2 regions of the Dorea sp. Marseille-P4042 genome follow, and region 2 is predicted to be linked to the other one. Evidence: riboswitches for the same ligand, from Rfam matches in the RefSeq annotation. Region 2 holds a riboswitch; the other holds the start of a gene.

Region 1 (15,499 bases), 740 kb from region 2:
ACCTTTTTTCTCTATCATTTCGTCAATTATTATTTTATAATCCTCATACATATGCACTTTATACAGATTACTTTTTAACGACCACATTACATATTTTGTAAATATCCAAAGTGCGAGCAATATAATTACTAATGCCATCAACGAAAATAATACTACTTCGCATAATTTCATTTTCAGAATTTCCAATAACTTTGAAATAAACAATGTATTAAATATTATAGGAACCAAAATTGCATACATTTGTGTGAGAAAATGTCCGAATGCTATATTACCAGGTTCTAATTTTCTAATTTCATTATTTAAAAACTTCGAGAAATTTATCAAATACTCTATACTATGTTCTTGATAATTTTTATAAATATCATTTTCCCATTCTGCATAAGTACCAACTTTATTACACTCTTTTCTCAAATATTTTTTTCTCAATAGTTTTATATTACATACCTCCTTATAGCGTTTCCATTCTAGATTTTTATCAAATCCATATAATAGTTTTTTCATAAAATACCCTCTTTTCTTTTTCTTTACTAATAATATGACAAATCGTTCACTTATTTTGTTAATTGTTTAAATAAAAACTTCTCCCATGATGAAAACTCACAGGAGAAGTCTACTTAAAATTTTTAGTTTATATATTAATATTATTTTTTCTGAATTCTATAAGCATAAAACCTATATAAAAATGCAATCAATAACATCGCTCCGAACGGTATACAATAAACAGAATTCGTAAATACCCATATAAACGGATTAATCATTATTACACTTGCAAAAAGAAAAACACTTGCTGGAAATACAAAAAATATTATTTCTAAACCACACTTAAACTCTTTTTCTGCACACAGAAGAATCATGATAATACATATAATTAGATAGTATACAACATCAACTCCATTCCTTAAATATCCCAGCCATGCGGCTTTAGGATTAAAGCATTCCCATAGCTTTGCCTCATATAACTGTATTATCCTTGTTATAAGATAACGAAATATGAAGATAACTATTGTTGACAAATAGAGTCCCCAAAATCTAATTTTATTCTTCATGCTATTCCTCCTCATACATATCATTCCATTTTTCTAAATTAATTTCCTAAACTAATCTGTGCTCTTGCTGTATAAGATTTTCCTCCACTTGTATATGTTACCGATGAACCATACAGAATTTTTGCTGCATTAGTTGCATAAAAATATTGTATTCCTGTCGTGAGTCGATAATTTGTATTCAATTGCGGACTCGCAATTGTTTTAGAGTTACTTTCATTTTTAGCACCTCCGCTGCTTCCACCTTGACTCAGAACATTGAGAACCAAATTACGTAAGTTACTCTTCACAAATCTTGTAATTGTTGTTGTTCCTTTTGTAACTTTTAACATCTTAATTCCACTATTATCATAATAGCTATAATAAGCAACATTTTTTATCGTTATATCACTCTGCTTAGACTGATCAGTAGTACTTCCCGAACTGTTTGCTAATGGAACAACATACGTATAGTTAGTAACATTATATAATTCCTCTGTATTTCCAGAATTATATGTTCTTTCCATAATTGGCTCTTCTGAAAATATATTATATGATACCTGCATATACTCGTCGTCTAACTGTTCAACTTCCTTAGACACCTCTGCTACTTCACTTAACTCTGCTAGAACTTCCTCCGGCATATTCTTTGTCATATCATACTTGTCTTCTAAAGCAGCCAACTCTTCTGTTATAACATCATCATATACTTTCTGCGAAACAACTATGTCTTCAGAATTATCTTCTGGCACTAAAAAATCAGTTCCAGCATAAGTTGGAATACTACTTACTAGTGTCAAAACAATTGCACTTACTAATGCGACTCTTCTTTTCATTGATTTTCCTCCGTAATTTTCTTTATAGATTGTCTTCTAAATTTTAACTACATACCACGAATTAAACATTACACTGTGTTTCTCTTGACTTTACAGTACTAATTTTCTCTTTCTCGTGTGTATTATAAGATTCCTAAATTTAAAGATTTGAAACTTCCAAATAATTTTATTCCTCTCGCTCTTAAATTGTACCTCCTACAAAAATAATTGTTTTTTGTTTCCTTAATTTGTACAAATGTATTTAACTGCAGTTTTCTTGTTTTTACACTACACCAGTAGTATAAAAAAGTCAAAGTATTTTTTTTAATATTATACAGTATTTATTTATATAATTTATAAGGGGATGTGAAAAAGAATAGTCCCGAAAAAAAGGGACCTAGGGTTTATTACAAAACCTTGAGATCCTTCTTTCTGTTATAATTAATTTGTGACAAAAATATTAACATAATCTATTCTAACCCAAAACAAGAAGTTTTTCCACTGCTGATTCAAGATTATCTGGATTATCTTGATCTCTGTGATTCAGTGCTGACATTTGACAGATTTATGTCGAATAGCTATATATCATTACGTGAACTGGAGGAACAGTGTAAAGTTAATCTCCGCTTCATGTATCTTATATTTTCCCTTTCCGTTTTAATTTTCTCACTTATTGCAAGACATTTGTATAAAATTGACCATACAGTATCCACAAATAATATTACTTCCTGGAGCTGCATATATTTTCTTTTTACATATTGGACAATAATATTGTACAGATTTATAATCTAGTTGCTCATAATCTACGCATTTTTTTATATTATCTAAAATTTTTTCTATGCTCATTTCGCTTAAAATTTCTTCCATTAAGCTCGTACTTATATCTATTACTTGATATCCACTATTTTTATTATAATCAACAACCAATCCTTTTTCATTTGCTATATCTCTGAAAATCTTATTATGATACTGACCTCCTCGGCTAGTATCTTTTTTATTTTGCTTCCAACAATATATATGCACCATTTGATGCAGCATTTCTAATACAATATTCTTATCGTTATCTAAACTTTTCTGATTTATATCTATTTGGCATACCTTGTTTTGCTTATATTGGATATTCCACCCTTTTTTTCTGTATCTTGCATTATGCATACGAAAATATGGAACTGGAAGATCATTATTATACAATCTTTTATTTATGATTTTATACAATTGTTCCATTTCCTCTTCCAAATACATAATGTCTTCTGCACCCTCCACTTTATAAATTTAATTCAAATAATTTTATCTGCTTGCAACAATAATCCAACAATGCTTGAAAATACAAATCTGATGCTGTACATTTTTTTCTTTAGCTATTCTTTGAAATTCTGCTTTTATATCAGCCTCAATATATGCCTGTTCTATTTTATCTCTTCTTACATATCCAGGATCTGATTTCTTTTTAATTAATAATCTTGGCTGCACGTATCTCTCACCTTTTAAAAATTCTGCAAAAGCTTTATTATGCAATAGTGTCCTTGGAATTCCAGTCTTATCCAATACATTTTGTTCTAATAGTTGCAAGGATTCATTCACAACAAATGATGTTTTTTCTTTCATATTCTCACCCATTATTCTATTCAAATGTCTGGACTCCAGATCTGCATAGCCAATGATTGCATTCATAGGAGTTCTGATGTCATAAGACATATTGAACAGAAATGTCGATTTTGCTTTATTTGCACATTCTGCTTTTAATTTTGCTTCCCGCAATTCCTCCTCTTGTTTTAATTCCCGCGGTTTTTCATCTGTCACATCTCGATTTGCGATCAGCACTGATGTAACATTTCCATTTATGTCATAACTCTGAGGAACGACCATGGAAAGAAACCATGATCCATTCTTCTTTTTGAATTCGGAAGACATAGATTCTTTATTATGAAGCCGTGCTGCCATGGTTTGTATATCAAAAAAATCTATATACTTCTGTACAAATGGCTTTTCTATAATATCTTTAATAATATCGAACTGAGGATCCCAATCTACTCTATTTTCTTCAAAATCCATATCCATCTTCCTGGATCTTTTGACGAGTTCAACCTTCTTTGTTTTTAAATTCAATCTGGAGATATGGTAATAGGCAGTGCCTAATGCATGAAGTGACTGCCGGGTTTTTTCCACCTGCTTTCCCAATGTAACAGGGAACTCTTCACCGTTCATCTGTTCCAGATCTGGTGTTGACTGATGCAGATTTCTTACTTCAATCCTGATTTTACCTCTTCGTTTTACATCAAATTTAAATGATTCTAATTTGCTGCCATTTCACAGGCCCTGTAGCTTTGCGCCGCGGACTTTCGTCTGTTTTGCCACAAATGTTATTTTTATAATATCATGCCATGTTTTTTCTTGTCTGTTCTTTTCTGCTTTAAAGCGAAAAAAATAAAAGAGCCCAACGCATTCCACATCTTAAACGGCACGTTGGGTTCTTTTACTTTTTATTTTTTGTTATATCCCATATTTTTTTAAATCTACTTTTCCATCGATTACCTCAATCCCGTCTGCTTCCAGCAATTGTGCCTGCACACTTTCTCCTCCAAAGGCAAATGCACCGGCTAATTCTCCTTTCGCATTGACCACACGAAAGCAAGGAATATGTTCCGGATCCGGATTCTTATGAAGCGCATTTCCAACTGCTCTTGCCATCTTTGCATCTCCTGCCAGCTCTGCAACTTTACCATAAGTCGCAACATGACCTTTTGGAATCTTTTTCACTGCCTCATAGATTCTTTTCGTCGGGCTGTCCGTAATCAGATCATAGCTCTCGGAAATCATTCTTTGAATTTCATTTTCAGGAATAGAACCATCTAAAATGATGGTATTCCAATGTTCCTTATTCTGATGATACCCTGCAATAACAGAGGCATAAGTACTGCGCCAGAAATCTCTCCACTGCGGATCAACTTTAACATTTAAATTAACATATCCATTTCTTTCATAAATCCATAAAAATGTTTTCTTACTTCCTTTTACTCTTACCAGTTGCCAGCCCTGATCGCGAAATGGTCTTTCTTCATACACATTCGGGAAAGATCGCGCATACTGCAAAACTTCTTCTCGCGTTCTCATACTAAAAACCTCCGTTCCCTGCAATCATTAAAAAAAATAATTATTTGTAGTCTGACATTTCACATCTACAAATATATATAATCATTCATAACTGGCTGTAAACCATTCTTTTTCAGCGCATCGAACACTTCATCCACCGTTCTTCCGTCTGAAATCTCAAACTGGTCGTCACCTTTATCTTCGATATCTTCCACATGACTTCCAATTCCTGTGCTGACTCCTGCGGATATCTTGGTCGCTGCAATATTTACCAGATTATCACGAACACGGGCACATTCTCTTGTAGACACCGTAATACTTGCAAATGGCATGAACAGACGATATGCACAAACTACCTGAAGTAACTGCGGCTCATGAACATCCATCGGGTTAATGCGATCATTATTAATGATCGGACATAATCTTGGACAAGAAAATGCAATCTCTGCATGCGGATATTTTCTTTGAAGCAAATATGCATGATAACCTGTCGCGAAAGCATCTTTGCGAAAATCATCCAGTCCTAAAAGCGCTGCAAAGCCAACACCTCGCATGCCACCCTTAAGTGCACGTTCTTGTGTGTTCAATCTATATGGAAAAATCCTTTTATGTCCTGCTAGATGTAATGTTTCATACTTATCTGAATTGTAAGTCTCCTGGAAGACTGTCACATAATCTGCTCCGCATTTATGAAGGTATGCATACTCATCCGAATTCATCGGATATACTTCAAGACCTACCACTTTAAAATATTTTCGTGCAATCTCGCATGCCTTTCCAATATACTCCACATTAGATTTTGTCTTACTCTCACCTGTAAGAATCAATATTTCCTGAAGTCCGGTCTTGGCAATAGCAGCCATCTCTTTTTCAATCTCTTCTTCATTAAGCTGTGCACGGCGAATCTGATTATGACAGTTGAATCCACAGTAAATACAGTAATTTTCACAGTAGTTTGCAATATAAATTGGCGTGAACATATACACACTGTTTCCAAAATGCTTTCTTGTTTCAATCTGTGCTTGCTGCGCAATCTCTTCTAAAAGCGGAAGTGCTGCCGGCGAAAGCAGTGCCTGAAAATCCTCTGGCGTCCGGTTATCATGCGCCAGTGCTCTTCTTACATCTGCCTCTGTATATTTATCATAATCATATGCTTTCATTGCAGAAATAACCTGATCCATCACATCAGATTCTTCCAACTGCTCCATATCCGGAAGATACTTCATATGATCGATACGATTCTTTTTCATATCTTCCAGTATTTCTTCATTTACAATACTTTCATTAAAATGACCATCTTTTTTACTGGTCTGCATTGTTTCTACCATCGCTGTTACATTGATCCTCTCGTATATCTTTTCTTGTATATCTTTATACTTGTATTCTGTTATCAGTGCAATTTACTCATGCAAAAATCCTGTTAATGGTGAAGACGCACTTGCTCCTTTATCCAGTATTCTTCCTAATCCGGAAAGATAAGCACTTCTTCCTGCCTCAATTGCCTTTTTAAACGCTTCAGCCATAACCTGGACATCTCCTGCTGTCGCAATAGCAGTATTGGCCATCACTGCTGACGCACCCATTTCCATAGCTTCACATGCCTGTGACGGACGACCGATTCCTGCATCAACGATAATTGGAAGATCAATCTCATCAATAAGAATCTGGATAAACTCTTTTGTACAGATTCCCTTATTTGAACCGATTGGAGAACCAAGAGGCATCACACAGGCTGCCCCTGCATTTACCAAATCTCTGGCTGCATTCAAATCCGGATACATGTATGGCATAACAACAAACCCTTCTTTTGCAAGGATCTCTGTTGCCTTGATTGTCTCGTAATTATCCGGAAGAAGGTATTTCGAATCGTGAATAACTTCAAGCTTTACGAAATCTCCACAACCCAGCTCTCTGGAAAGTCTTGCAATACGAACTGCTTCCTGCGCATTTCTGGCACCGGATGTATTCGGAAGAAGTGTTACGTCCTTCGGCACATAATCCAGAATATTATCAAGTCCGCCTTCATTAGCACGGCGCAAAGCAAGTGTTACGATTTGTGCTCCTGCTTTTTCAATACATGCTTTCATAAGCTCCAATGAAAATTTTCCAGATCCCATAATAAAACGGGAAGTAAATTCATGTCCTCCCAGGATTAATTTGTCTTCGTTTGTGTTTGTTGTTGTCATTTTTTTATCCACCTTTCTTTGTTTACTCATAAATTATGATATCTGCTATTCGCATATCGTGAAGCTTAGAAGCTTCCGCCGCCCATAAAATGCAGAATCTCTACAACATCTCCATCTTTCAGTACAGTTGTATCGTAATTTTCTCTTTTGATGATCTCCTCATTCAATTCTACTACTACCTGCACCGGAATATAATTACATGCTTTCAAGTATTCCGTTACCGACACTGGATGTTCCAGCGTTCTGTTCTCTCCATTGACTGTAATCATGGCTGCTCCTTTCCGGAAATGCGAGTGCGCATCCTGTCGGAGGCTTTTTATATAAAAAGAAATGTAATTTCCTATTATATAAAACAGAGTTCACAAAGAAATACACCCGCGGTGGTGCACCCCTTCATGAACTCTGTTCACTCTCAAAATTTCCTATATTCTATGATTCGCACCTGGCTTAGAAGAAAAGACGTGGTTTTCTATGCATAATAAAGGAGATACACCAATGTATCTCCCGTAACATTATCTTATACGTTCCTACGTTGGCATTATCCAAATCAGGTTCTGGGTCGAAGTTGAAGACTTCCTCTCAGCCTGCTATCACAAGCTCCCCTTTTATTTACAATGCCTAGTATAAATCGATTTTTATTTTGTGTCAAGAGCACTCGGTAATTTCTTCATTGCTTTCTTCACCTACTTATCTATAAACACGGATATTTTTATCTCCGTCTCGTCTCTTGTATAGACGATGCCATGAATATACTTGCCATCATCAGTCACTTTGCTGATGATATTGTCATAGCATGTTTCTCCTTTGTACTGATACTGCTTGACTAACTGAGCTTCTTTCACTTCTTTCGTGTCCAGTTTTTCCACCGGAAAATACACATATACTTTTTCAGAATTTGTATCAAATGCATAGGCACTGGCTACCTGCTTCGCATCAATAAATCCATTCCCATTCCAATTCTCCTGTGAATCCAGACTGGTTTTTTCAAGTATGATCTGATCCTTTGGATTTTCTGTAATCAGGATAATATCATCCTGAATTTTTTTCTCACATTTTACATAGGTATCTTCACCCGCACCCACAACACGATATCCATTCATCAGATACAGTTGATTCTCTATTCCATTTTCAATCGGCCAGCCAGCCAGATTATAATATGGACACCGAACCGTCTGATATGCTTCCCGGCTCTCGTAATCCGTAAGCAATATTGTATCAACGCCTGTCTTCTGGCTTATCTGCGATACAGGAATCTGTTCTACGTCCTGATTGGCATAAGATACAACAGCTCTTGCAGATTCCTTCTGTAAGACTTCTGCCAGATTTTCCCCATCATAAAATGTGTGGATCATTCCATTTTTTTCGTCTTTTACCGTTCCATACTCACCATAACATACATAGTCACTCTCTGCGTGAAGTCCTGTGATGTTATACATTTCTTGTGCAAATGCTGTGGCAATCTCCTGAAACTGATAATTATCAAGCCCGTCCGTATTCTTTTTCTGCCCTGATATCGCAACTAAAAAATCTGCCCCCTTGTACTTCATTTTCACGAATACATTTCCGGTGGGAGAAGGGAAAAAATCCGGCACCGGACTGGAACTGTATTTCTCACAGTTTATCTCTGTAATCTTTGCATCGATTCCATATTTTTCTCTTATATAATTTTTCGCATTTCCCCGTCCTTGCTTTTCATAACGCTTCATTTCTCTCTTTTCTTCCAGCGTATAGCCACAACCTGTCACTGTAACCATTATCAAAGCAACAAGGATCCAATAAACGGCTTTTCTTTTTCCCATACATCTCCTCCCAATCCATCCCCTCATTTGCTATTACTTTTTTAATTATACTGCTCTTTATAAATCTCTGTCAATTTTATACAACAGACACCTTGTTATTCCACACAGAACCAGTTAAAATATACTTTGCAAATGAATGTTGCAAATATTATCTCAGTCGAGAAGACTCCCACCTCTTCAGGTGGTGAGTAATAGCAAATTTGTCTCAGTGGGAGTTAGGTCTCCGACTGAGATAAACGCTCCGCGAGGATGCGCAGTGATTCTGATAGGAATATGTCAGCTTCTCTGACCAGAATCACGCGCCAAGTCTCACGGACGTTCGACTTGAATTATGGGGGATTGTTACATATGAATAAGAAAAATCAATACGCAGACTCTGTAAAGGAAATGTTGATTCTGACGCTTGCTGTGGCAATTATTGCCGCTGCAGTCTACTTCTTCCTTGTACCAAGCCACGCTTCTGTCAGCAGTATCTCTGGTCTTGGAATCATTCTGTCAAACTTTGTACCGCTTCCATTGTCAGCAATCACTATGATCTTAAATATAGTGCTTCTGATTATCGGATTCTTTACATGCGGTCGGGAATTCGGAGCAAAAACTGTTTATACAAGCATTATGCTTCCACTGTTTCTGGGGCTTTTCGAAAAGATTTTCCCGGATTTTTACTCCATGACCGACAGCCAGGAACTGGATGTACTCTGTTATATACTGGTCGTAAGCGTCGGACTTGCAATTTTGTTCAATCGAAATGCCTCTTCTGGCGGACTGGATATTGTTGCCAAAATCATGAACAAATATCTGCATATGGATCTCGGAAAAGCTATGTCACTGTCCGGTATGTGTGTGGCTCTGTCCGCAGCACTTGTGTACGATAAGAAAACTGTAGTTTTAAGTGTCCTCGGTACTTATTTTAACGGAATCATACTGGATCACTTTATCTTCAATCAAGATATGAAACGGCGCGTCTGCATCATCACCCGGAAAGAAGAAGAGCTGCGCCACTTCATTTTATATGAACTTCACAGCGGGGCTACTATCTATGAAGCCATCGGTGCTTACACAATGGAAAAGCATAACGAAATTATCACCATTGTGGATAAAACAGAATACCAGAAACTGATGAAATACATCAATCAGGTGGATCCTAAGGCGTTTATCACAATCTACAACGTTTCCAATATGCGGTATCAGCCAAAAATTTAGTACACATTCTATATGACAAAAAATTGCTCAGACCTTACACGGTCTGAGCAATTTTTCTGTCATATGAGTTCTCACTCTTTCTTTTCCTACCAGTCGGTATACAAATCAATATTACCTTTTCCACTTCCACTATCATAGACTTTTCCAGCTCCAAGAGATGTCTCGACCACGGTTCCTTTTGGATAGTCATCACTGGCAAGTACAATATAACCATCTTTGTCACGGATTGTTCCGTCACTCGCAATATGACGTCCCGGAATGTTAAGTCCTGCTCCCGGAAGTACCTTCTGTGAATAATAGGTTTCAGTATGTCCGTTAAACCAGATTCTCCCTTTGGATGGTGTCAGACCACCGGAAGGAATATTATACTTTCCATGACTGGAACTGCTCCCGGAGTTATTATTACTTCCGGAATTAGAAGGTTTGGAAGAGCTGTTATTATTGGAACTGCTTCCGGAAGTATTATTTCCAGTGGAAGCTGATGCCTGCTTTGCCGCTTCTTCCTGTGCTTTTTTCTGCGCTTCTTCCTCCTGCTTTGCCTCTGCCTCACGCGCTGCCTGAAGCTGCGCATTCACAGTCGCAAGATCTGTGGAAGTTGCTGCTGCTTTCGCCTGAAGATTCTGCTGCTCAGTATTTAACTGACTCTGTAAATCTGTCAGTTCCTGCTGCTGGCTCTTAAGATCCTCTTCCTGCGTCTCGATACCTTGACGTATCTCCATCATGTTCTCCAACATTTCCTTATCATAATCGGTAATGTTCTGAATGAACTCGGCTTTGTTGAGGAAGTCTCCCATACTGTCTGCAGTAAACAGCATAGTAATCATTGTCTCTGAACCATTTTCATACATGTACTTAATACGAGTCTTCATCGTTTCATACTGCTTTTCCTCGTTATTACGAGAAATCTGAAGTGATGCCTCCAGGCGGTATACTTCATTGTTCGACTCTTCAATTTCCGCTTCTGTCTCAGCAATCTTATTGCTGATCGTAACCAAATCCTGATTAATCCCTTCCAGTTGACTTTGAAGATTACTGGTCTTATCTTCAAGGCTTTTGACCTCCGCTGCATGCACCGGCATTGCTGACAGTGCGACACCGAACGCACAGACAAAGGCTGCCCCACGTCTTGCGATCCGTTTCTTATGCATGTTCATAAATGTAATCCTTTCTTGTTTGTTTTGGGGTTAACACTAAGATATTATATACTATTTTTTCAAAAAGAACAACCTTTCTTTGCACAGCACGTTTTTTATCAGAAAGTTCAAGAAATAATTTTAACCTTTTCCTTGATGTTTTTTAACCTTTTCACATATTTGTTATACTATTTCTCACTGGCTTTCATTTTCAAAAGTGCTGCATTTACCACATGCTCCACCAAAATTGAAGTCGTGACTCCGCCAACTCCTCCTGGAACCGGTGTAATTGCATCTACAATCGGTTCTGCCTCATCAAATGCTACGTCTCCGCACAGATTGCCTTCTTCGTTCACATTGATTCCCACGTCAATAACAACCTGCCCCGTTCTTAAATGTTCTTTCTTTATAAATCCTGCACTTCCTGCTGCCGCAACTACGATATCTGCAGCCTGTACTTCCTGCTTTATATTCTTAGTCTTTGTATGACAGACTGTAATTGTTGCATTTTTCTTCAGAAGCATCATAGATACCGGCTTTCCGACTACAAGGCTTCGTCCTACGATCACTGCTTTTTTCCCGGTACAGTCAATTCCATAATGGTCCAGGAGCCTGATACATGCACTTGCGGTACACGGCGCATAGCCCATCTCCTTTCCGGCAAATATACCTGCCATGGAAAGATTGGTAATTCCATCTACGTCCTTTTCTACATCCAATGTATTTAAGATTTTCTCTTCGTCCAGATGAGATGGCAACGGGCGGAAAACCAATACTCCGTGAATATCTTCCGCCTTGTTTAGTTTCTGGATCGTATCAATCACCATTTCTTCCGTTACATCTTCCGGAAGCAGAAACTTTTCATATGCCACAGATAATTTTTCGCAACGCTTTACAGCATTGCGCTCGTATGCAATATCATCCTGTTTTTCACCAATTCGGATAATTCCAAGTTTCGGCATCACTTGATGCTCTTTTAATGTTTTTACTTTTTCTTCAATCTCCTCATTCAATGAAGCAGTTACTTCTTTACCTAACAGTATCTGTGCCATTTTACGATTCTCCTTTTTCATTACCGTGACTTAACGAATCTCATTGCATACGTTTTCAAATATTTCATCCGCCTTCTTCTCATAAGTTTTTCTGAGACTGTCTGTCTCATCATTCAACTGTTGAGCTAATACACGATCTTTCATAGATTTTGTGTTAATATAAATGTTCAATGACGCGCCCTGCAGTGCAGACTTCAAAAGTGTTGCTCCGACTCCTGCATCACTAAGTGCAATCCGGCTTCCTTTTTCAGCAAACTCTTTCATCAGGTCTAATCCTCTTGCACAGGTTTTCATAATTTCAAGCGGTACTTCACATGCATCTTTTAACACAACTGCCATAACTTCTTCCTTTTTTGCAAGTTCTTCCGGCGTACTCTTTGGCAGACTGTACGCTTTGCTTAATGGTTCAAAGACCTCGGCATCTTTTGCCACAAGTTCAAGAAGCCGCTTTGTAATTTCGTCTGCTTCTTTTTTACAACGGATAATATCTTCTTCTACATCTGCATAACGCTTCTTACCGACAGTAAGACTTCCCACCATATTGCCGAGTGCCACTCCGATTGCTCCAACTAAAGCAGACGCTCCGCCGCCTCCCGGAATCGGGGCACTGCTTGCAAGGACATCAATAAAATCCTTGCATGAGTTTTCTGTAAAATCTATCTGTTTATCTAATGAACTCATAGTACGTACCTCATTCTCTAAATACTTTAAATCGTAAAGATTGTTATTATAATAACATTTTCTAAGTGACACATCAATTTCCATATTATCTAAATCTATGTGCCAATTTTATCTACATTTTGTAAAAACTATGACATTTCATAATAATGTGCATAAATACCACCACGTGCGATTAACTCATCGTGTGTTCCACGCTCTGCTATTCCATTGTCAGCAACGACCAGAATCTCATCTGCATTACGGATTGTGGACAAACGATGTGCAATTGTAATGGTTGTACGATTCTTTGCCAACTCTTCAAGACTCTGCTGGATCCAACGTTCACTTTCATTGTCCAATGCACTAGTCGCCTCATCCAGAATCAGGATTGGCGGATTCTTAAGGAAAACTCTGGCAATAGAAATTCTCTGCTTCTGTCCACCGGAAAGCCGGGTTCCTCTTTCTCCGACAAATGTTTCATATCCATCCGGAAGTTCCATAATAAAGTCATGGATATTGGCTTTCTTTGCCGCATCTTCAATCTCTTCCATCGTAGCGTCAGGCTTACCATATGCAATATTTTCACGGATACTTCCACAGAAAAGATAAACATCCTGCTGCACAAGACCAATCTGATTACGCAGACTCTCAAGGGTCAGCTTTCTCACATCTTTTCCGTCAACCGTAATCTTTCCACCTGTTACATCGTAAAATCTTGGAAGCAGGGAACAAATTGTTGTCTTGCCACTTCCAGAAGGACCAACCAACGCAATTGATTTTCCAGCCGGAATATGGAACGATACATTTTCCAGAACCGGCGTGTCATCATCACTATAATGAAAGAAAACATTTTCATAATTCACATCTCCCTTCACGTCATCAAGCAGCTCTGCATCCGGTGCATTCGTAATCTCAGGCTCTGTCTCGACCACGTCCAGAAATCTCCGAAATCCGGACAGACCTTTCTGCATCATCTCAGTCAGCTCCACAAGAATCTGAATCGGACTGATAAAGATTCCGATATAAAGCGCATACATAGCAAGATCAGCTACTTCCATCTGACCATGGGCTATGAGCCAGCCTCCAAATACAAGCGTAATCAGATACATCATGCCCTGAAAGAACAGATTTCCACTCATAAAGCTTCCCATACACTGATAGTTCGCTTTCTTAGATAAAAGAAATCCATGATTGCTCTCCATGAACTTCTCCCGCTCAATCTCTTCATTTGCAAAAGACTGTACGACACGGATTCCGGCAAGCGTATCCTGCAAACTGGAATTCACGTTCCCGATTTTCTGCCTGTTATCCATAAATGTTGTCTGCATCTTCCGGTTCTGGCTGCCCGAAAAGAAAATCATAAATACAACCATTACAAGAAGCGGGATTGCAAGCTTCCAGTTGATCAGGAATAAAAATACAAAAGAGCCGATAATTTTAATCAGCGAGATAAATAAATTCTCCGGTCCGTGATGCGCAAACTCCGCAATATCAAACAGATCCGATACCAGTTTACTCATCATCTGTCCGGAATTGTTCTGATCATAATAAGAAAACGATAATTTTTCATAATGATCAAATAATTGTTGGCGCATATCGCGCTCCATGTGCGCTCCCATCATATGCCCCTGATAGCTGACATAATATTTACAACATGCCTGAAGAACATAAATCAAGAACAACACAATCCCAATCGGTACAAGATTACGCATAATTGAAGACGCATTTTCCACAAACAACGTCCTCGTAAGTGTCCGTAAAATCTGAGGAAAAGCCAGATCCACCAGGCTGATTATCGCTGCACAGGCAAGATCTAAGAAAAAAACAGCTTTGTATGGCGCATAATATTGAATAAATCTCTTTAACGTATGCATTTAAAAACCTCTTTCTACTCAAAATCGCTAGTAATATTATATATACAATTTTGAAAATATATCATTGGGGACGGGGTTTTTTCAAAAAAACCCCGTCCCCAATTAAACTTTAACCTGTCCCTTTTTGTAATCGTCAAAACAATTCCAATTATTTCAAAAAGTCTGGATCTTCAAAATAGTTTATCTTCATAGAATTTTTTACATCTCGAAGTGTTTCTGCAGCTTTTGCCTCTGCAACCTTGCTTCCTTCTTTGAGAATGTCGTATACATCCGGAAGTCTCTTCTCCCATGATTTTCTTCTCTCGCGGATTGGTGCAAGTTCTGCCTGCATTACATTGTTCAGGAATTTTTTTACTTTTACATCTCCAAGTCCACCGCGTTTGTAATGTTCTTTCAGTTCCTCCAGGTTTGCATAATCTGGAAGAAATTCGTCTACATAATCCTGCTTGCAGAATGCATCAAGATAAATGAATACCGGGTTGCCTTCTACCTGCCCTGGATCTTCGACTCTTAAGTGATTCGGATCTGTGAACATGGACATAACTTTTTTCTTAATGTCTTCTGCTTCATCTGACAGATAAATACAATTTCCAAGTGATTTACTCATCTTTGCCTTACCGTCGATTCCCGGCAGTCTCAGGCATGCTTTGTTAGATGGAAGAATA
Region 2 (15,499 bases):
TGCAAATGATGATTGCCCAGATCCAGCCACATTTCCTATATAATTCGCTGACAGCACTGGCGCAGCTTTGCAGCAAAAATCCAAAAGAAGCGAAGAAGGCAATCATCAATTTTGCGGATTACTGGCGCAATCATATAAACGCAATTGACAAAAAAGAATCAATTCCATTTGAAGAAGAACTAAAATATGTTAAAATATATTTATATCTGGAACAGCTTCGATTTGGAGATGATCTGCATGTAGAATATGATCTGCAGAAAACTGATTTTAAAGTGCCAATGTTATCTGTGCAGCCCTTTGTTGAGAATGCAATAAACTGGGGAGTTGGACAGAAAGAAGATGGGGGAGCTGTTCGAATTACGACAAGAGAGAATGAAGAACAGATTGAACTTTGCATCATAGATGACGGAGTCGGGTTTGATATATCAAAGATGGAAGAGCAAAGTGATGGAAGACAGCACATAGGAGTCCGTAACGCAAGAATCCGGTTTCAAAAGATGTGCAATGGAACTGTAGATATTTACAGTGAGAAGGGAAAAGGAACTAAAATACGAATTAATTTACCGAAAGGGGACAATCATGAACATTATAATAGCAGATGATGAACCATTGGCATTGGAGATGACGTGCGAAGCTGTCCGGGAGGTATGCCCGAAAGCAAATATTTACCCATTTAGCAAACCGTCCAGATTACTGGAGTTTGCAAAGGAGACGAGATGCAAAATCGCATTTTTAGATATCTGTATGCGTGGTGTGAGCGGCATCGATGTGGCAAAACAGTTAAAAGAAATTATTCCGGACATTAATATTATCTTTGTTACAGGATATGATGAGTACACAAAAGACGCAATGGCAATACATGCCAGCGGTTATATTGAAAAACCAGTAACGGCTGGGAAAATCAGAAAAGAGACGGAAGATCTTCGCTATCCATTGCCGGCTGAAAATGAACCAAGACTGAAATTTCAGTGCTTTGGCAATTTTGAAGTATATGACAGAACTGGAAAGCCGGCACATTTCAGCAGATCGAAGGCGAAAGAGGTAATGGCATATTTGGTGGATCGCAACGGTTCTTCCTGCTCAGTGAAGGAACTGGCAGCAGTTTTATTTGAAAATGAACCCTATGATAAAAAACAACAGTGGTATATTCAGAAGATTTTGTCATCACTGCAACAGACGTTGAAGGAGCTGGAAGCAGAAGACGTAATAGAGAAAAGCTACAATAATATTGCCATTGTTCCGGAGATGATCGACTGTGACTATTACAAATTCAATAAAAAAGATGCAGAGGTTATGAATGCATATAAAGGGGAGTATATGTCACAGTACGAATGGGCTGCGTACAATAAAAAGTATCTGAATGACATTCATAAGAGATGGAAAAAGGAAAATAAATAAAACGGTTTTTAGAGAAAAAGCTTCCAGATGAAATGTATTTGTATCTGTATCTGGAAGCTTTTTCTGTGTATTCCTTTTTCTTATGTATTCTATCTCCTGAGAAGATTCCTGCTATAAGTGGCAGGTGAATTATAAAATATCGATGTATTCGCCGGCAAGTGCTTTGTTCATGCTTCGTACGGCACAGAATTTGCCACACATACTGCATGTATCACTGTGGTCATCCTCCGGACGGCGGCTGTCGCGGATCGCTCTTGCAGTATCCGGGTCAAGAGCACAGGCGTACTGTGCTTCCCAGTCCAGTTTCTGGCGTGCATCAGCCATTTTATCATCAATATCTCTTGCACCAGGGATACCTTTGGCAATGTCAGCGGCGTGGGCGGTAATCTTAGAAGCGATGATGCCTTGTTTTACATCGTCGACATTTGGCAGTGCCAGATGCTCGGCAGGTGTTACGTAGCAAAGGAAAGCAGCACCGTTCATGGCAGCAACTGCGCCTCCAATGGCAGCAGTAATATGGTCATATCCAGGAGCAATATCTGTGACGAGTGGTCCAAGTGTGTAGAATGGAGCGCCCATACAGATGCTTTGCTGAACTTTCATATTGGCTGCGACCTGGTCAAGTGGTACATGTCCAGGACCTTCGACCATGACCTGTACATTATGTGCCCATGCACGTTTTGTCAGTTCGCCGAGGCGTACAAGCTCTTCAATCTGGCATACGTCTGTGGCATCGGCCAGACATCCCGGTCGGCATGCATCACCAAGGGAGATGGTAACATCGTATTCTTCACAGATATCCAGAATCTCGTCGAAATGTTCATAGAACGGATTTTCTTCCCCGGTCATGCACATCCATGCAAATACAAGACTTCCTCCGCGGCTTACGATATTCATTTTACGTTTGTGTTTTTTGATCTGTTCAATAGTTTTGCGGGTGATTCCACAGTGCAGTGTTACAAAGTCCACACCGTCCTCAGCGTGAAGACGTACTACATCGACGAAATCCTGTGCAGTCAGAGTAGCAAGATCTCTCTGATAGTGGATGACGCTGTCATAGACCGGAACAGTTCCGATCATTGCCGGACATTCGTGTGTCAGCTTCTGCCGGAAAGGCTGAGTGTTGCCGTGGCTGGATAAATCCATAATGGCCTCTGCTCCGAGATTTACAGCACTCATCACTTTCTGCATTTCGATATCGTAATCTTTACAGTCTCTAGAGACTCCGAGATTTACATTGATCTTCGTGCGAAGCATACTGCCGACGCCTTCCGGATTCAGACATGTGTGGTTTTTGTTGGCACAGATTGCAACCTTGCCTTCAGCAACGAGCTTCATCATCTCGTCAGTGGACATATGCTCTTTTTGAGCGACGGTCTTGATTTCAGGCGTGAGAATTCCTTTTCTGGCTGCATCCATTTGTGTAGTGTAGTTTCTCATGTTCATTTTGCCTCCATTTTCATTTTTTGTCTGAGTTTTTCTATAGCGGTACAAGGTGGTGTCCCCAATGTATCGCTTGTATAAAAAAAGAAGATGCGTAGAGCATCTTCCTTAATTATCGCGTTAAGATATGTTCCCTACGTTGGCATTATCCAAATCAGGTTATGGGTCGAAGCGGAATTACGCTTCCTCTCAGCCGGTTTTCACCAGCTCCCCATATGTAATTTTCGAAATGTCCATGAAATGATATGTATTGCATGGGGCGTTCCGATTTACCAGTTATTATAGACCTGAAAAAACGTAAAAGCAAGATGAAAATGTGATTTTTGCCATTTTTCCCATAACTGGAAGCATTGAAAAATAGAAATAGAAATTAGTTTCCTGCATAGGGCAATGTGTGGTAGAATAGAAACATCTTGTGAGCTATAACACATGATGTTTTGAAAAGAGAATGTTCAAGTAGAAGGGAAGATATATATATGAGTGGAAAGAAAGGGAAACATGAACCGGAAAAAGAAGGGGTACTTGCAACGATATGGGATTATGCCAAGACATTTCTTATTATTTTTCTGGTCGTGTTTGCACTAAATAAACTGGTCTATATCAATGCGGTGATTCCGTCTGAATCTATGCAGACAACAATTATGAAGGGAGACCGGATCATCGGCAGCCGGTTTGCATACAAATCAAAAGATCCGCAGAGGTTTGATATCGTCATTTTTAAATATCCGGATGATCCATCTAAGATATTTATAAAAAGAGTCATTGGTCTGCCTGGGGAGACTGTGGAAGTGAAAGACGGAAAAGTGTACATAGATGGATCAGAGAAGCCATTGGATGATAGTTTCTGCAACGAAGTACCGATCGGAGATTTCGGACCATATGAAGTTCCACAAAACTGCTATTTTATGATGGGGGATAATCGTAATAACAGTTTGGATTCCAGGTACTGGAAGAATCATTTCGTAGAAAAAGATGCGATTCTTGCAAAGGCCGTTTTCCGCTACTGGCCGTTCAGTGAGATTGGGAAGGTTGAGTAGACCGGACTAATAAAAGTAAGAAAAAGGATTTGAGAGGGATAAAACAATGAGTACAACAAACAAAGAAGAAAAAGTGGCAGATGTCAGTACGGAGAATATATACCGGCTGAACGGAAGAGTGCCACTGAAAAAAGCAATTCCATTCGGGCTGCAGCACGTACTGGCCATGTTTGTATCAAACCTGGCGCCGGTGCTGATCGTTTGCAGTGCCGCGCTTGTAAGAGGAACAGGGGAACACTTGACTTCTGCAGAGATCACCCAGCTTTTACAATGTGCGATGTTCGTGGCAGGTATCGGAACATGTATGCAGTTATATCCGGTGTGGAAGATCGGGTCGGGGCTTCCGATAGTTATGGGAGTCAGCTTTACGTTTCTTGGAAGTCTGTTAGTAATCTGTACCAATCCGGAACTTGGATATGAAGGGATGGTTGGTGCTGTTATTTTAGGAGGTATTTTTGAAGGACTGGTGGGGCTTAGTGCCAGATACTGGAAGCGCTTCCTGACACCGGTCGTATCCGCGTGTGTAGTTATCGCAATCGGACTTTCGTTATTGTCCGTAGGTATGGATTCCTGGGGCGGCGGAAGCGGAGTTGCTGATTTTGGCGCATGGTATCATCTGGTTGTTGGAGCATTTACCCTGATTGTATGCCTGGTAGCCAGATATTTACTGAAAGGGGTATATAAGAATTTGAATGTCCTGGTGGGATTGATTCTTGGATATCTGTTGGCGATCATTTTTACAGTTGCAGGTATTGCGCCGATGGTAGACTTTTCCGGAATTACAAAGACTGTACAGGAAGTTGGAGTCTTCAGTCTGCCGAAGCTGGTCTTTCTGACCAGCCATAAACCAATCTTTGATCTGGGAGCATTTTTGACAATTGCTATTGTATTTCTTGTATCTGCGGCAGAGACAACTGGTGCAACAAGCGCCGTATGTACCGGTGCTTTGGATCGCGAGATCAAGATGGAAGAATTGCAGGGGTCACTTGCTGTAGATGGATTCTCCAGTGCACTTTCCGGCTGTTTTGGATGTCTGCCGTTGACTTCTTTCAGCCAGAATGTGGGACTTGTAACGATGACGCAGGTCATCAACCGGTTTGCGATTTTGATGGGAGCATTTATTTTGATTTTGTCATCACTTTTCCCGCCGCTGGGAGCATTTTTTAATTCCCTGCCACAGGCAGTTCTTGGTGGCTGTACAGTTATGATGTTCGGGTCTATTATGTATGAAGGAATCAAGATGCTCAAAGAATGTGAGTTCGATGACCGGACGATGGTCATTGTATCACTGGCATTTGCAATCGGTGTAGGACTGACACAGACATCCGGCAACTTCTTCAGTGCATTTCCACATGAGGTGGGAGATATCTTCAATGGAAATGCAGTGGCAGGTGTGTTCGTGGTATCTCTGCTGTTGAGTTTGTTTTTGCCGAAAAAGAAAAAATAATTTTGTGAATAAAATAGCATATGTTGACCAAAAGTAGTTTGGCAGGTTATAATAAACAAAGATAATTTAAAAGAAAATAATTAAAAAAGACTCTGACGGCAAGGTAATCCGAGCGGGAATAGTCGAATATATCAGACACAGGGAAGATGCAGTTGGGGAAAGTGCATCTTCCTTGTACAAGAATCCATCATGCAGAAATCGCATCTGTACAGATTTCTCAGGGTGAATACTACTTTAGTGGCAGATATAAGGACTTTTTTCCGGAAGGAGAAAGGTCCTTTTTCGTTGGGGGAAATTGGGAGGGAGACATGTTAAAGGTAGCGATTTACGGAAAAGGTGGAATTGGGAAATCCACAGTAACTTCGAATCTGGCGGCAGCATTTGCTACAATGGGGAAAAGAGTCATTCAGATAGGCTGTGACCCGAAAGCAGATTCTACAATTAATCTGCTGGAAGGAAAGCCTCTTCGTCCGGTCATGAACTATATGCGGGAGGAAGACGAGGAACCGGAGAAATTAGAAGATATTTCAAAGGAAGGATTTGGCGGCGTACTCTGTATAGAGACAGGCGGCCCGACGCCGGGACTGGGATGTGCTGGCAGAGGTATTATTGCAACATTCCAGCTTCTGGAAGATTTGAGACTTTTTGAGACATACAAGCCGGATGTAGTGCTTTACGATGTTCTCGGAGATGTTGTGTGTGGCGGCTTTGCAGCACCGATCCGGGAAGGCTATGCAGAAAAAGTATTGATTGTAACGTCCGGAGAAAAGATGGCGTTGTATGCGGCTAATAACATTTCCAGCGCAGTTCGTAATTTTGAAGACCGAAGCTATGCACGGGTGTTTGGCATTGTGCTGAATCACAGAAACGTGGAAAATGAGGTGCAAAAAGTGCAGGCATTTTCTAAGGAAAGCGGAATTCCAATCGTGGGAGAGATTCCAAGAAGCAATGAGATCATCCGTTACGAAGATCAGGGGCAGACGGTGATTGAAGGAAATTCAGAGTCAGAGATCAGTGGAAGATTCTATGACCTTGCAAAAAAATTACTGGAAAGCGAGGAGTAAGGACATGGTGGGAATTACGAAGATGAAAGCAGAAAACCAGAAAGTGGAAAAAGAAGCATTTTTCTGTACAACGAAAGAACTGAGCAGGCTTGGCCTGGAACAGATTCCGACACAGTTTCAGTCACATAAGCATCTGATCTACAGTTCGCCGGCTACACTGGCATTCAATTCACCGGGAGCAGAAGGCTTTGGCGTGAAGCGTGCCGGTCTTGCAGTACCAGATTCCATTATGTTGATCGTGGCTCCGGGGTGTTGTGGAAGAAATACTTCACTGATCAGTTCGATGAAGGAATATAATGACCGGTTCTATTATCTGATGATGGACGAGACCGATATTGTGACAGGAAGACATTTGAAAAAAATTCCAAAAGCAGTAGAGGAAATCTGCAGTGTCTGTCCGAAAAAACCATCGGTCGTTATGATCTGCATTACCTGTGTGGATGCCCTTCTTGGAACGGATATGGAGCGGGTGTGCAAAAAGGCGGAAGAACAGGTAGAGATTCCGGTCAGACCTTGTTATATGTATGCGCTTACAAGAGAAGGCCGAAAACCACCGATGGTACATGTAAGGCAGTCCTTATATTCACTGCTTGAGCCGGGAAAAAAGAAAGGCAATGTAGTCAATCTTTTGGGATTTTTCTCGCCGCTTGTGGATGACTGTGAGATATATGATCTGCTGCATAGTGCGGGAGTGAAGACGATTCATGAGATTTCCAGATGTAAGGATTATATGGAATATCAGACTATGTCAGAAGCAAATTTCAATCTGGTACTGCACCACGAAGCAAGATTTGCAGCAGAAGATTTTCACAACCGGCTTCAAATTCCATTTATCGAGCTTCGAAGACTCTATCAGATAGACAAGATTGAAAACCAGTATCATGCACTTGGTAATGCACTCGGTGTTGCATTTTATGATGAAAAATATAAAAAGCAGGCAGAAGATGCACTGGAAAAATTCTGGCAGAAGTGTCCGGATGCTTCTTTTGCAATCGGAGAATGCCTGAACGCTGATCCATTTGAACTATCATTAGCCTTGATACGTTACGGATTTTCTGTACCGGAAATTTACGGGACAATCACGGTGGAGAACTTCACATACATTCGTTCTCTGGCAAAAATAAGTCCAGAGACGAAAGTATTTTCCAATATGGAACCGACGATGATTTATTATGACCCGGCGAAAAGCGATGTGAATCTGGCAATCGGAAAAGATGCCTGTTATTATCATCCGGATTGTCCATATGTCATGTGGAACGGGGAAGAACAGCCATATGGATATGCAGGAGTGAGAAGATTATTCGAACAATTACTGGAGGTAGTATAGTGAGAGGACTTAGAAAATATCTGACACCATTTGCACCGGATCAGTCTGGTGCGGTGTCCGTGTTATATGAACTTGGGGGACTGATCGCAATCTGTGACGCCGGCGGCTGTACAGGAAATGTATGTGGTTTCGACGAGCCGCGCTGGTTTGAACAAAAAAGTGCCTTGTTCAGTGCGGGACTGCGTGATATGGACGCAATTCTCGGACGAGATGACCGTCTGGTGGAGAAGCTGGTGGATGCAGCTTCAAAGCTCGATGTAAAGTTTGTAGCAATCATTGGGACACCGGTTCCGGCAGTAATCGGAACGGATTACAAGGCACTTGGAAGAATGTGCGAGAAAAAATTAAATATGCCTGTTATCACCATTGATACAGATGGTATGGAATTATATGATGTGGGCGAAGAAAAAGCATGGCTGGAGCTTTTCCGGACATTTGCAGAAAAGGAAATGATTGATAAGGCAAGTGAAAGAATTAAGCCGAATCTGGATATTGAGAAAAAACAGGGAAAGATCGGGGTTCTTGGATTAACGCCGCAGGACATAAGTGACCTTCAGGCACCAAAGAAGATTCGAGAATATTACCAGGAAAAAGAAGGAAAAGAAGCAATCTGCTACTGCATGGGAGAAAATGTCTGCCGGAGCACGGATGGTCTTGATAATCATCGAACAGCAGGCGAGGTTGAAAAAAATATTGTAGTTTCCCCGGCGGCTCTGGCAGCTGCGAAATATCTGGAAAAAACATTTGGCACACCTTATGAGGTCACTTACCCAATTGTAGAAGAGCTGGTTCCGGGTATGGATTATCGGAGAAAGAAAATCCTAATCGTGCATCAGCAGGTTATTGGAAATGCAATGCGTGCAGAAATCAGACGAAGATGCCAGAAAGTAAATGGGGATCTATCTGTTGATAACAATGCAGTTATCACGGTAGCAAGCTGGTTCATGATGAAGCAGGAACTCTCCGAAGAAGGTGATATTTCACTTCGAGAAGAAGATGATTATATGGAGCTTATCAAGAAAGAGGATTACGACATTGTTTTTGCAGATCCGATGATGAAACGCATGACTGAAGATGCTTATAAAATGGCTGGAACAGGTTATGTGGCAGATGCACATGAGACGGAAAGAAAAAGAATTTTTATAGATGCCACACATTTTGCCGTGTCAGGAAAATTGCTTGAGGAAATGAAAAAGCGGGAGGCGTAGAGATGAAAGAAACAGTGACCAGACGAATCCGTGTCTACGGAATTGTTCAGGGAGTCGGTTTTCGTCCAACCGTAAGCCGTCACGCAACGACTTGTAATATCCATGGGAGCGTCAGTAACAAAGGTCCTTATGTAGAGATTTTCGCACAGGCGCCAGAAGCACAGGTGGATAGATTTGTGACCATGATCCGTGAACAGTCTCCGAAACGTGCAGCAATCTTGAAGATGAATATAGAAGACGTTGAAAATCCGGAAATTTATAAAGATTTTCAGATTGTTGAGAGCGAAAAGACGAAAGGGGAAATCTTTGTCTCTCCGGATATTGCAATCTGCGAAGAGTGCAAGGAAGAGATGTATCAGCCGGGGAACAGACGGTATCTGCATCCATTTATTAACTGTACATGCTGCGGACCGAGACTGACTATTTTAGATGCACTTCCGTATGACCGGGAACGTACCAGTATGAAAGAATTTCCAATGTGCCAGGACTGTGCACACGAATACCATGATCCAGAGGACCGCAGATTTGACGCACAGCCTGTTTGCTGCAATAATTGTGGACCACAGGTGTATCTGGCAGAAAGAAGCGAACGAGGACGAGACGCGGTTACTTACGCCAGACGCGTAATCGCGGAAGGCAAAATTGTGGCAGTCAAAGGAATCGGTGGGTTTCATTTGTGCTGTGATGCGACAAAGGAATCAGCCGTGGAACTTTTGCGGACAAGAAAAAAACGTCCGGTCAAACCATTTGCAGTGATGGCACGTAACGAAGAGGCGGTGCGCCGTGTATGTGAACTTAGCGAAGAACAGGAAAAGATACTGACCGGGCATCAAAAACCGATACTGTTGCTGGATAAAAAAGAAGGCGTAAGCAAACTTGCAAAATCGGTAGCTCCTTTTAATCCGAAGGTGGGGATAATGCTTCCTTATGCACCGGTTCAACTATTGTTATTTCAGTATGATGACGGCATTCAGATGCCGGATTTTCTCGTGATGACCAGTGGAAATATTTCCGGTGCACCAATTTGCAGAGATGACCGGGAAGCAAAAGAGGAACTGTCACATTTATGCGACTGCATACTTTCTCATGACCGGAAGATCCGTATCCGTGCAGACGATTCCGTGATGGATTTTTACCGGGAAGAACCGTATATGATCCGAAGAAGCCGGGGGTATGCACCACTCCCATATATGCTTTCAAAAGCGTGGCAAGGGCAGGTGCTTGCTGTGGGCGGAGAATTGAAAAATGCATGTTGTATTGGACATGATGACCGGTTTTATCCGGCGCCGTATGTAGGAGATCTGGAAGATCTTCGGACGGTGAAAGCGCTTCAGGAGACGATCACGCGGCTGACTGCTTTGCTGGAAGTAGAGCCAGAGCTTGTAGTGGCAGATCTGCATCCGAAGTACAATTCCACAATGGTGGCGCATGAAATGAAGCTGCCAATGATACAAGTGCAGCATCATTATGCGCACATTTTATCCTGTATGGCGGAAAATGACTGCGCAGGTCCAGTCATTGGCGTTTCCTTTGATGGAACCGGATATGGAACGGATGGTACTATCTGGGGCGGTGAGATTCTGTACGCAGATTATGAACATTTCAAACGAATAGGCAGTATTGAGCCATTCTGGCATGTAGGCGGAGACATTGCTTCCCAGGAAGGATTTCGTATTGCAGTCTCCATCATTGGTGGGCTTGTGAGGGAGAAAGAAAACGCAAAAAATATCATAAAAGAATTGGAATTATGTACCGAACCAGAAGCAAATGTGATTCTTACTATGGCACAGCGACATTTGAATGCAATTGAGTCTACAAGTGCAGGAAGGCTGTTTGACGCAGTAAGTGCGATCTTGGGGATTCAAAAAAGCTCTACATTTGAAGGGGAAGCGTCCATGGCACTGGAATTCGCAGCAGAGGCATGGCAGAAAGAACATGAGGCAAAGAATAAGGAAAATACCAAAAACGCCAAAAATGCCGAGAATGTCAAGAATGCCCCAAATGCTAAGAATGGTAAGCATACAGATGTTAAGGAGCATGAACATATTTTCTTGCAGACGAATGCAATTGTCTGGCAGATGATTGAGGGCAGAAGACAAGGGGAAGATGTCGGAAAGCTTGCGTATGTATTTCATCAGTTGCTTGCAATGGAGATCTGCGCAGCCTGCGAAAATGTACGAACGCAGAAGAAATGTAATCAGGTGGCGTTAAGTGGCGGCGTATTTCAGAACCGTCTATTGCTGGAACTCGTGGAAAAGGAACTTTTAAATCGAAAGTTCCAGGTATTGCGGCATCATCTGATTCCACCAAATGATGGCGGTATCGGGCTTGGCCAGGCAGTTTACGGCATGGCATATCTGAATAAAAAGAAGCAGACAGATAGTAAAAATGTAAAGTAAAAACAGATCTTGAAAGATAAAAAGAATAGATTATGGGAGGTTAAGAGCATGTGTGTTGGATTATCAGCAAAGGTAGTGCGAATAAATGAAGGCATGGCAGTGGTAGATGCTGATGGAGCAAAGAGGGAGGTTTCTGCGGAACTTCTGGATGAACTGGAGCCGGGAGATTATGTAATGGTACATGCAGGAGTTGCAATCGCGAAGATTACGGATGAAGATGAAAGTGAGACAGATCAGCTCATGGAGGATTTATTATAATGGAAGAAAAAAAGAAAACAGCCAGAGAGATCATCGAAGGCTATGATGGTCCTCCGGTGCGGATCATGGAAGTGTGCGGAACCCATACACATGAGATTTTCAGACTTGGAATCCGGAAACTTTTGCCAGAACAGGTGGAACTGATTTCGGGACCGGGGTGTCCGGTCTGTGTAACACAGGTCGGATTCATTGACGAAGCAATTTATCTGGCACTGGAAAGGCAAGTGACAATCTGTACATTTGGTGATCTGGTACGTGTACCGGGAACGAATATGAGTCTTGCCGGGGCAAGAGAAAAGGGTGCGAAAATCCGTATTGTCTATTCTCCAGTAGATGCGAAGGAGTATGCCAAAGAACATCCAAAGGAGCAGGTTACATTCCTTTCAGTCGGATTTGAGACCACCACTCCGTCTGCTTGTCTTTCTGTGAAAAAAGCAAGGGAAGAGGGCTTGACGAACTACTCGATTCTGACAGCGAATAAAACGATGCCGCAGGCATATGAAGCATTGAAGGGAAGCGCAGACATTTTCCTGTATCCGGGACATGTTAATGCGATCACCGGGACGAAGCTGTGTGAAGAACTGGCAAAAGAAGGAGTCAGCGGTGTGGTAGCAGGATTTACAGCAAAAGAACTTTTGACAGCGCTGGCAGTGGCACTGGCACGGTTTCAGGAAGGCAGGCCATTTTTTGTAAATTGTTATCCGCGTGTAGTAACAGAGAATGGAAGCCCACAGGCGCAGAAGCTGGTAGAAGAGATGATGGAACCTTGTGATAGTGAATGGAGAGGACTTGGCGTAATCAAAGGTTCAGGAATGAGACTTCAAGAGGAATGGAGCGCATTTGACGCACGGAAGAAATACAAGATTCCGCCGATTCAGGGAAAAGCAAATCCTGCATGCCGGTGCGGAGATGTTCTTCAGGGAAAATGTAAACCTTCTGATTGTAAGGTGTTTGGTAAGGTCTGTACACCACAGCATCCGGTTGGCGCATGCATGGTGTCAGGAGAAGGTGCATGTTCCGCGTACTATATGTACGGCGAAGCAGAGAAAATGAAATAAAAAGCTGGGAGTGATATATTATGAATAATGGAATAAAAGATCAGACAGTCACCATGGCACACGGTGCCGGAGGACGTCAGACATCAGAATTAATCGATAACATATTTGCGGCACATTTTGCAAATCCGGATCTGACTGCGGATGATGCGGCTGTGTTAAATCCGCCAGTTGGAAAAATGGCAGTGTCTACCGATGGATTTATCGTATCACCTGCATTTTTCCCAGGAGGAAATATCGGAAAACTGTCTATCTGCGGAACAGTCAATGATCTGGCGTGTATGGGAGCAAAGCCACTGTATCTGACCTGTGCATTTGTCATTGAGGAAGGATTTCCAATGGACAAACTGGAAGAAATTGCGTCAGCAATGGAAAAAACAGCCAAAGAAGCAGGTGTTCACATCGTGTCCGGTGACACAAAGGTAGCCGGAAAAGGGCAGGTGGACGGAGTATTTATCACAACAACAGGAATGGGACAGATTGAAGATGGAGTTAAAGTCGGCGGCGAGCTTGCGAAACCCGGTGATGCGGTTATTGTAACAGGAGATATCGGACGCCATGGCTGTACAATCCTGCTTGAGAGAGAAGATTTGGGAATTGAGGCCGATATCAAGAGTGATTGTGCACCCCTTTGGAAGACGGTGGAAGCAGTGATGAACAGGACACACGAGCTGCATGTTATTCGTGATGCGACACGTGGCGGCGTGGGAACTGTATTATATGAAATTGCGAAGCAGAGCCAGGTAGGCGTACAGCTTGACAGCGCCAATATTCCGGTTCAGCCGGAAGTAAGGGGTGTCTGTGGCATGTTGGGACTGGAACCATTGTATCTTGCATGTGAAGGAACTATGGTCATCATTGCACCGAAGGAAGAAGCAGCGAAGATTGTGGAGACATTGCGTCAGTGCCCATATTCAGAAAATGCTGCTATTATTGGTGAAATTACAGAAGAACAGCCGGGAAAAGTCGTAATGATGACGGAGATTGGAACCCAGGCATTATTGCCACAGCCAGGCGGAGAATTATTGCCGAGAATCTGCTAAGATCAGATTACTTAGAAATAAGAGCAGGGAGAGAAAGTATGGAAACAAGAGTAGCAGTGATTTCTATTATTGTAGAAAACCCGGAGGCGACGGAGCAGTTGAATCAATATCTGCATGAGTCTGGAAAATATATTATTGGAAGAATGGGAATCCCGTACCGTCAAAAAGGAATCCATATTATCAGTATTGCGATTGATGCACCGCAGGATGTGATCAGTGCGCTTTCTGGAAAAATAGGGCGTCTTAAGGGAGTGTCGGCAAAGACTGCTTACTCCAATGTCATCACCAAACCGGAGGAATTATCATGTTAAAAATTGCAGTTTATGGCAAAGGCGGTATCGGAAAATCTACGACAGTATCCAATATGGCGGTCGCACTGGCTGAAAAAGGATTATCAGTTATGCAGATTGGCTGTGATCCAAAGGCAGATTCTACGATTGCCTTGCGCGATGGAGAACCTATGCCGGCAGTATTGGATATCTATAATGAGAAAAAAGGCAATGTGACTTTGAAAGAGATTACAAGAATCGGATACAAAGGAGTTGTCTGTGTGGAGTCAGGAGGACCGACCCCGGGACTTGGCTGTGCAGGACGCGGAATTATCACTGCACTGGAGAAACTAAAAGAGACCGGAGCATATGAAGTCTACAAACCGGACGTAGTCCTTTACGATGTACTTGGCGATGTAGTGTGTGGCGGATTTTCCATGCCTATGCGGAGTGGGTATGCAGACTATGTATTTGTTGTAACTTCGGGAGAAAACATGTCCATTCATGCCGGAGCGAACATTGCAATGGCGCTGGAACGCTTCCAGAATCGCGGATATGCAAAACTTGGCGGATTTATTCTGAACCGGAGAAATGTGCCAAGAGAAGAAGAAAAAGTGCAGGAACTGGCAGAAGATTTCCACAGTGGTACTATTGGGTACCTCTCCAGAAGCGAGCTTGTAATGTCAGCTGAAGAGCAGAAAAAAACGTTGATGGAGTGTTATCCTGACAGTGAGATGGCAGATGAATACCGCGCTCTGAGTGAGGCGGTTCTGGCGATATGTAAGAACTAAGCTGCCGGGGCATTTTTGAACAAAATGTGAAATGTAGTGGGAAAGAATTTAGAGAGGGAATTTATGTTAAAACGAGTAGGACAGACGGAAATGGAGAAAAACTATGTAACCCCGGAAGGAGCCATGATCAGAATAAAAGATGCGTCCTATCCGGCACCATTTCATCCGGGATTGGAGTTTAACTCTCCGGTTCATGGAAACTGGAATATTGTACACACCGGAATGTTGATGCCGGAGACCATTCAGATATATGTCTGTGCAGATAACTGTATGCGTGGTGTTGTATTGACGGCGGCCGAGATGAATGCGGCAGATCGTTTTTCATACGTGATCATCGAAGAAGACGATCTGTTGAATGGAAATCTGGAGGATATCACAATTGAAGGCGTCACAGATGTATTAAAGAAACTGGAACGAAAACCCAAAGCAGTGCTCTTGTTTACCGTGTGCCTCCATCATTTTCTTGGCTGTGATCTTAAGATGGTCTATGAGGAACTTGACAGGCGTTTCCCGGAAATTGCATTTGTACGCTGTTATATGGATCCGATCATGCAAAAAACTGGTCTGACACCAGATCAGAAACTGCGAAAAGCAATGTATGATCCATTAAAAGTGCAAAAAGCAGATCCACATATCGTCACGTTGCTTGGACATAATTTCCCATTGGACGAAACTTCTGACATCAAACGATTCCTGAAAAAATGTGGCTGTGAACTCAGAGAGATTACGACTTGTGATACATGGAACAAGTATGAGAAAC

What was found. Region 2 has a riboswitch for thiamine pyrophosphate ahead of thiC (phosphomethylpyrimidine synthase ThiC). Riboswitches for the same ligand answer to the same signal wherever they lie in the genome.
Region 1: linked by a shared signal. The riboswitch ahead of thiS (sulfur carrier protein ThiS) and the one ahead of thiC (phosphomethylpyrimidine synthase ThiC) in region 2 are both predicted to bind thiamine pyrophosphate.

What each region holds. Positions count from the first base shown of each region.
Region 1 is NZ_OLMI01000001.1:896,570-912,068, forward strand. Features, by position in the region: gene C7E02_RS04585 (hypothetical protein) at 1-501, opposite strand, end outside; gene C7E02_RS04590 (hypothetical protein) at 642-1,046, opposite strand; gene C7E02_RS04595 (hypothetical protein) at 1,085-1,858, opposite strand; gene C7E02_RS04600 (SprT-like domain-containing protein) at 2,504-3,079, opposite strand; gene C7E02_RS20040 (hypothetical protein) at 3,125-3,889, opposite strand; gene C7E02_RS04610 (methylated-DNA--[protein]-cysteine S-methyltransferase) at 4,328-4,948, opposite strand; gene thiH (2-iminoacetate synthase ThiH) at 5,014-6,255, opposite strand; gene C7E02_RS04620 (thiazole synthase) at 6,328-7,113, opposite strand; gene thiS (sulfur carrier protein ThiS) at 7,179-7,382, opposite strand; TPP riboswitch at 7,621-7,727, opposite strand; gene C7E02_RS04630 (hypothetical protein) at 7,797-8,912, opposite strand; gene C7E02_RS04635 (YitT family protein) at 9,261-10,115, shown strand; gene C7E02_RS04640 (coiled-coil domain-containing protein) at 10,202-11,269, opposite strand; gene C7E02_RS04645 (bifunctional 5,10-methylenetetrahydrofolate dehydrogenase/5,10-methenyltetrahydrofolate cyclohydrolase) at 11,437-12,300, opposite strand; gene C7E02_RS04650 (cyclodeaminase/cyclohydrolase family protein) at 12,331-12,981, opposite strand; gene C7E02_RS04655 (ABC transporter ATP-binding protein) at 13,110-14,834, opposite strand; gene trpS (tryptophan--tRNA ligase) at 14,983-15,499, opposite strand, start outside.
Region 2 is NZ_OLMI01000001.1:154,513-170,011, forward strand. Features, by position in the region: gene C7E02_RS00790 (sensor histidine kinase) at 1-602, shown strand, start outside; gene C7E02_RS00795 (LytR/AlgR family response regulator transcription factor) at 580-1,398, shown strand; gene thiC (phosphomethylpyrimidine synthase ThiC) at 1,528-2,838, opposite strand; TPP riboswitch at 2,955-3,065, opposite strand; gene lepB (signal peptidase I) at 3,318-3,878, shown strand; gene C7E02_RS00810 (uracil-xanthine permease family protein) at 3,925-5,325, shown strand; gene C7E02_RS00815 (nucleotide-binding protein) at 5,634-6,389, shown strand; gene C7E02_RS00820 (nitrogenase component 1) at 6,394-7,716, shown strand; gene C7E02_RS00825 (nitrogenase component 1) at 7,716-8,924, shown strand; gene hypF (carbamoyltransferase HypF) at 8,927-11,323, shown strand; gene C7E02_RS00835 (HypC/HybG/HupF family hydrogenase formation chaperone) at 11,372-11,581, shown strand; gene hypD (hydrogenase formation protein HypD) at 11,581-12,639, shown strand; gene hypE (hydrogenase expression/formation protein HypE) at 12,660-13,679, shown strand; gene C7E02_RS00850 (TM1266 family iron-only hydrogenase system putative regulator) at 13,718-13,990, shown strand; gene C7E02_RS00855 (nitrogenase iron protein NifH) at 13,984-14,739, shown strand; gene C7E02_RS00860 (nitrogenase component 1) at 14,803-15,499, shown strand, end outside.